Regions from separate parts of the Pseudarthrobacter sp. C1 genome, predicted to be linked through region 2. Evidence: riboswitches for the same ligand, from Rfam matches in the RefSeq annotation. Region 2 holds a riboswitch; each other region holds the start of a gene.

Region 1 (2,258 bases), on a different contig from region 2:
CCGCCGTCTCGGGTTCTTTGTGCGTCCGGCTAGGCCCCGGTCGCGTCCTTTGCTGCCCGAAAGCCCGCTTCGAGGTCCGCCAGGATGTCATCGATGTGTTCGATTCCCACCGACAACCGGACCAGGCCGGGGGTCACGCCGGCGACGGCCTGCTGCTCCGGGGAAAGCTGGCTGTGGGTGGTCGACGCCGGGTGGATGACAAGGGAGCGGACGTCGCCGATGTTTGCCACGTGGGAGTGCAGCTCCAGCGCGTCAACGAAGCGCTTGCCGGCCTCGGCCCCGCCAGCCAGGTTGAAGGAGACAATCGCGCCCGTGCCCTTGGGCCCGTACTTGCGGCCCCGCTCGTACCACGGACTGGAGGGCAGCCCCGCGTAGGCGACGGATTCGACGTCGTCCCTTCCTTCCAGCCAGCGCGCCACTTCCGTGGCGTTGGCAACATGCCGTTCCACCCGCAGGCTCAGCGTTTCCAGGCCCTGGGCGATCAGGAACGCGTTGAACGGGGAGACTGCGGAGCCCAGGTCCCGGAGCAGCTGGACGCGGGCCTTGAGGATATAGGACAGGTTGGCGCCCAGGGCACCGTCCTTGCCGAGGTCCCGGGCGTACACCAGCCCGTTGTACGTGGGGTCCGGGGTGTTGAAGCCCGGGAACCTCGCAGGGTCCTTGCCGAAGTCGAACTTGCCGGAGTCCACGATCACCCCGGCAATCGCGGATCCGTGGCCGCCCAGGTACTTGGTTGCGGAATGGACAACGATGTCCGCTCCCCATTCCAGCGGCCGGATCAGGTACGGGGTGGACAGGGTGTTGTCCACGATCAGGGGCACGCCGGCATCATGGGCGATGCCTGACACGCCCTCGATGTCCAGGACGTCCTGGCGGGGGTTGGACACCACTTCGGCGAAGAAGAGCTTGGTGTTTGGCTGGACCGCGTCGCGCCACTGGTCCAGGTTGTCCGGGTCCGCCACGAAGGTCACGGAAATGCCGAACTTCTTCAGGGTGTGTGCGAACAGGTTGTAAGTCCCGCCGTACAGGCTGGGGCTGGCAACGATATGGTCCCCCGCCTCGGCGATATTGAGGACAGCGAAAGTCCCTGCTGCCTGTCCTGAACTCAGCAGGAGTGCTCCCAATCCGCCCTCAAGGCTGGCGATCCGCTGTTCCACGGCATCCTGGGTGGGATTGCCGATGCGGGTGTAGATCGGCGCCAGTTCAGCGAGGGCAAAACGGTTGGCGGCGCTTTCCGCGCTTGGGAATACGAAGGACGTGGTCTGGTAGATAGGGAGTGCACGGGCGCCGGTGGCACTGTCCGGCTCCTGTCCTGCGTGGATCTGGCGGGTTTCAAAAGACCATCCGTTGGACAACTAAGGCTCCTCTGACATGGGCCCGGCATGCTGTAGGCACCGCGGGCCGCGCTTGCCATCCGGCCGTTGCCGGACAGCCAGGTCCTCATCCGGGGCACCCCACCGCGGATGGAGGGTTGCCGGCCAGCGAGCCGGGGCTTGGCGCTGGCACTCATGACCTGAGCCCAGTGTAGGAACATGAAACCGGTGCGGGACAGGATTGTGACGAACATAGTCCCCCTGATCTCCGCCCGGGAATAGGTTGAAATCAGGGGTCCCGGATGGAAAATCCTGGTAAGGGTACCCTTAGCTGAGAGGCCGATCACAAAGTGCCAAGATGTTGGCATGCGCATGGATCACGTCTCTTACGCCTGTGAACACGATGGCCTGGCTGCCACCACCGAACGTATTTCCTCTGCCCTCGGCGTTGAGGCAGTGAAGGGCGGGGTGCACCCGCGGTTCGGAACCCGGAATATGATCATCCCGCTCGCGGGGCACAAATACGTCGAGGTGGTGGAGGTCCTGGACCACCCCGCTTCCGACAAGGCCCCTTTCGGGCAGGCTGTGCGTGCACGGTCTGCCGCGGGCGGCGGCTGGATGGGCTGGTGCGTCGAGGTGGACGACCTGGCTCCCTTCGAGGAGCGGCTGGGCCGCTCCGCCGTCAACGGAAACCGCAAGTTCCCTGATGGCCGCGAATTGGTCTGGAAGCAGATTGGCATCCTGGGCCTGATTGCCGACCCCCAGGTTCCCTACATGCTCAAGTGGGAGGGGGATCCGTCCCTGCACCCGTCCAACGCCTACGAGAGCAACGTCAAAATGAGCTGCCTCACCATTGCCGGTTCCGCAGCCCGGGTTACGGAGTGGCTGGGCGAACCCGTCGAGAAGCCGCTGGAGGACGTCGCTGTGGAGTGGGTGGCGCCGCAC
Region 2 (2,258 bases):
TCCCATCGACGGCACCAAGAATTTCGTCCGCGGCGTTCCGGTGTGGGCCACGCTGATCGCCCTCGTGGACGAAGGCGAGCCGGTGGTGGGCGTGGTGAGCGCCCCTGCACTGGGCAAGCGCTGGTGGGCGGCCAAGGGCATGGGCGCCTATATGGGACGTTCCCTGGCAGCCGCAACCCGCCTCCGCGTGTCCAACGTGTCCAAACTGTCCGACGCTTCCCTGTCTTATTCGAGCCTTGGCGGCTGGAAGGAGCGCGGTAACCTCAACGAATTCCTGGGCCTCACGGAGGACGTGTGGCGTACCAGGGCATTCGGGGACTTCTGGTCGTACTGCATGGTGGCGGAAGGCTCGGTGGATATCGCCTGCGAGCCCGAGCTCAACCTCTACGACATGGCCGCCCTGGTGCCCATCGTGGTTGAAGCGGGCGGCCGGTTCACATCGCTGGAAGGTGAGGACGGCCCGTTCGGCGGCAACGCACTGGCCACGAATTCCATCCTTCACTCGGAGGTGCTGCGCCGGTTGAACCCGGACCTGGACGACCTCCTCTGACCCTCCTCTTCCGAACAATCAACGGCGGGCACCTCCGAAAGGAGGCGCCCGCCGTCGTTATCTTCGGCAAAAGCGGACCTTTTCAACTGCGCGTAACAAAGGCCTTAACATTCCGGCCGGCTTTTAGCCTGCGCGGGCTATGTCCTACGCTCTTAACCAGGTCACGAGTGCCAGCGCTAAACCCCGGTTTGCTGGCCGGCAACCCTCCATTCGCGGTGGGGTGCCCCGGGTGACGACCAGGCCGGTCCGGAACGGATGCGGCAAGCGCGGATTCCCCCAGCGGAGTCCTGTTCCAAAGTGAGGTCTCTGTGACAACAGCCACCGTCTCCCCCAACGCCGCAATCCAGCCTGACGCCGCAGCACAGCCCGGACAGGACGCCCTCTTCGACCAGCGCCACGCCGCAGCCGGCCGTCCCCTGGCGGCAGTCACGGGCGCCGAAATCCAGGCTCCCCTGATCCATGGCGGGCACGTCCGGTACGCGAACCTGGACTACGGCGCGTCCGCGCCGGCGCTCTCCGTGGTGTCCGCCTACCTCAATGAAATCCTGCCGTTCTACGCGAGCGTGCACCGCGGAGCCGGCTACGCCTCCCAGATCAGCACCTCGGTCTACGAGAATGCCAGGGCCATCGTCCGGGAGTTCGTGGGCGGCCGCCCGGACGATTCCGTGATCTTCACCCGGAACACCACCGACTCCCTCAACCTGCTGGCCGGCTGCCTGCCCGTCACGAACGGCCGGGCCGACGGCGACGTCCTGTACCTCGACATTGAGCACCACGCCAACCTGCTGCCATGGCAGGGCGTGCCCCACCGCAGCATCGTGGCGGACGACACCATCGCAGGGACCATTGAGGCCGTGCGTGCCGAACTGCAGCACGGCGGGGTAAGCCTGCTCGCCGTCACCGGCGCGTCCAACGTCACGGGCGAGATCCTTCCCGTCCGCGCCCTCGCCGCACTCGCCCACGAGCACGGCGCACGGATCGTGGTGGACGCGGCCCAGCTGGCGCCGCACCGCCGCATCGACATCACCGCTGACGACGTCGACTACATCGCCTTCTCGGGGCACAAGCTTTACGCGCCTTTTGGCGCCGGTGTGCTGGTGGGCCGGCCGGACTGGCTCGACGCCGGAACACCGCACCTTGCCGGCGGCGGCGCCGTCAAGGAGGCAAGGCTCGACGGCGTCAGCTGGGCAACGGGCCCGGCCCGCCATGAGGGCGGATCACCGAACGTGCTGGGAGCGGCCACCCTGGCCCGCGCAACGCAGGTCATCGCGGGGCTGGACCAGGACCGCTGGCACGCGCACGAATCAGCCATCCGCTCCTACCTGGTGGAGGGCCTGCAGGGAATCGACGGCGTGACCGTCCACCAGATCTTTCAGGACACCAACCCGGATACGGACACCATCGGCGTGGTCAACTTCTCGGTCGAAGGCTACGACGCCGGACTGGTGGCGGCGTACCTGTCGGCAGAGCATGGCGTGGGCCTGCGTGACGGCCGCTTCTGCGCCCACCCGCTGCTCAAGCGGCTGGGGCTGCCGTCGGGTTCCCTCCGTGCCAGTTTCGGCGTGGGATCCCGGCTTGACGATGCCGAGCGGCTCCTGGCAGGAATCCGTGACCTGCGGAGCAAGGGGCTCGGCTGGGACTACGTGGTGGACGCGGGCCGCTGGGTTCCCGCCAACGACAACCGCACCTACCCGCACTGGGCTCCCAA
Region 3 (2,258 bases), on a different contig from region 2:
GGCGCCGAACTTCCCGCACCGCTGCAGCAGGGGGGTGGCAAAAACGTTGTCGACGACGACGGTGGCCCCGGCCGCATGCGCCAGGTCGCTGACCGCAGCAATGTCCACGATCTCCTGCATGGGATTGGACGGCGATTCGAAGAAGACGGCGGTGGTGGGCTCGGAGAGCGCTTCACGCCACTGCTCCAGGTCAGGGCCGTCCACGAAGACGGTCTCCACGCCCCAGCGCGGCAGGATTTCGTTCAGGATCACAAAGCACGAGCCGAAGAGTGAGCGGGCGGCAACCACCCGGTCCCCGGCCGCCAGCAGCGCACCCAGGGCGGTGAAAACCGCGGACATGCCGGACGCCGTCGCGAAGCACGCCTCGGTCCCCTCAAGCAGGCGGAGCCGTTCCTGGAACGTGGCCACGGACGGGTTGCCGTAGCGCGAGTAGACAAAGCGTTCGTCCTCGCCCGTAAAGGCCCGCTCAGCAGCAGCGGCGGATTCGTACACGAAACCGGAGTTCAGGAAGACAGCCTCGCTGGTCTCCTGGAAGTTGGTGCGGTCCAGCCCGCCGCGGACGGCCTGGGTGTCGGGGCTCCAGCCGGCGGCGTCTTCGTTGAAGGTCACTTAGTTCTTTCCCAGGTTGGTCGGCAGGCCGCGGTTCTTCCAGCCGTTGACGGTACGTTCTCCATAACGGTCCGGTTCACCCTCAAAGCCCTCCAGGACGTTGTAGGAGGTGAAGCCGGCCTGCGTGGCGGCGATAGCGGCCGCGATGGAACGCTGGCCGGAACGGCACAGGAACACCAGTTCGGTTGACTTGTCCTCGGGCGCCTGTTGGCTAAGGTCGGTGATGAAGTCGGGGTTGGGGATTCCGCCCGGGAAGGTCCACTGGATGAACAGCGGATCGTTCTCGGTGGCCTTGGTGTCGGGAATGCCGATGTGGGCCCATTCGCCCTCCGTGCGCACATCCACCAGGATGGCGCCCTGCTCAAGTTTTTCCCAGGCCTCCTGCGGGGTCAGGTCTCCGGCGTAGCTCATGCGTGGCCCTCGCCGCCGAAGTCAAGGTCATCGCCGGAGGACTCGAGGTCGTCAACGGCATCTGCCACGGCAGCGTCCGCGGAAGCGATGGCTGCCGGCAGGACTACCGCCTGCGCCACGATCACACTGCTGCCGTTGAAGGTTGCCGCCGGGCTGCCATGGAGGACATAGCCTTCCGCCAGCGCGGCGGAGATCCGCTCGCAAAAGGCGCGGTCATCCGGCCCGCTGATGAGGCGGTACGACAGTTTCTCTTCAGGGGCAGGTGCGTCAGACACGACGATCTCCTTCTCTCACGCTTGCAGCTCGAATGGGTCGATATGCCGAGTGTTCACCTGAGGCACCCCGCCGCGAAAGGAGGGTTGCCGACCGGCCAGTCAGGGCTTGGCGCCGGTACTCATTACTCCCCAAAAACGTAACACTTGCCGCCCGCGGCCGCACCGCCGTCGTCGTCATGTTGCGTAACTGAAGTAGGCCGGGCGCCGCAGTGGAGCCCAGTGCCGTCCGGCACCTTCACCTAAAGTACGACGGCGGCTCCTCCTTGGGTGTCCGGGGGTGGGCCCGGGGGAGCGGCAGGATCAGGCTGATGCAGCAGCAGGGAGCGCGCCTAAGCGCGCTTAAGAAGGAACGGCGTGGACCCTGTGCCCCAGGCACGTGGTCCACGCCGTACTCGTTGTGCCGTTGCTTAGACGAGGCCCGGGTAGCTTGCCAGGATGTAGTCGGCAGCGGCGGGGCCTTTCATGCGCAGCCCCTTGCGGCCGTGCCTGATGCGGCAATTCATGGCTATCCAGAAATTGGACTCCAGGCCGGGCTTCTGCTGGTTGATGAAGCACCAGCTGGTGTACAGGCCGTAAAGGCGGTCACGGTCGAGGGTGGCGTCCGAGGCCTGGTCAATGTAGGTGGCTTCTTTTAGAAAGAGATCGAACTGCGAATGCGCCATGACGGCTTCCCTTCGCTAAGTGCGGTGGTGCCGCCGTTCGGCTACAGCAGCGAACCTCAATGCCGTGCACGGGGCATGGAGTGTTGATGAAGCCCGCGGAAATCAAGAACTAGTTGAAACCGGGGGCTACTAGTTGAAACCAGGGGCTACAGGGCGGTGTCACTGCCGCATCTACAATGTAGACTTTACTCGTAGACAACGGATTCGGCAAGCGAATGGATTACCTATTCGGGTAAAGGGCTTGCCGCCTTCAAGGACGGAAATCATGGCTTCCCCGAAAGTCCAGTCCCCCACCGGGCCG

The links. Region 2 has a riboswitch for S-adenosylmethionine ahead of U7114_RS03585 (aminotransferase class V-fold PLP-dependent enzyme). Riboswitches for the same ligand answer to the same signal wherever they lie in the genome.
Region 1: another riboswitch for S-adenosylmethionine. It lies ahead of U7114_RS13680 (bifunctional o-acetylhomoserine/o-acetylserine sulfhydrylase); the one in region 2 lies ahead of U7114_RS03585 (aminotransferase class V-fold PLP-dependent enzyme).
Region 3: another riboswitch for S-adenosylmethionine. It lies ahead of U7114_RS12670 (DUF1737 domain-containing protein); the one in region 2 lies ahead of U7114_RS03585 (aminotransferase class V-fold PLP-dependent enzyme).

What each region holds. Positions count from the first base shown of each region.
Region 1 is NZ_JAYESK010000007.1:170,245-172,502, forward strand. It holds gene U7114_RS13680 (bifunctional o-acetylhomoserine/o-acetylserine sulfhydrylase) at 30-1,355, opposite strand; SAM riboswitch class IV at 1,399-1,514, opposite strand; gene U7114_RS13685 (VOC family protein) at 1,680-2,258, shown strand, end outside.
Region 2 is NZ_JAYESK010000002.1:195,756-198,013, forward strand. It holds gene hisN (histidinol-phosphatase) at 1-550, shown strand, start outside; SAM riboswitch class IV at 710-823, shown strand; gene U7114_RS03585 (aminotransferase class V-fold PLP-dependent enzyme) at 859-2,258, shown strand, end outside.
Region 3 is NZ_JAYESK010000006.1:235,877-238,134, reverse strand. It holds gene U7114_RS12680 (O-succinylhomoserine sulfhydrylase) at 1-609, opposite strand, end outside; gene U7114_RS12675 (rhodanese-like domain-containing protein) at 610-1,020, opposite strand; gene U7114_RS12670 (DUF1737 domain-containing protein) at 1,017-1,295, opposite strand; SAM riboswitch class IV at 1,308-1,422, opposite strand; gene U7114_RS12665 (hypothetical protein) at 1,703-1,957, opposite strand; gene U7114_RS12660 (TetR/AcrR family transcriptional regulator C-terminal domain-containing protein) at 2,223-2,258, shown strand, end outside.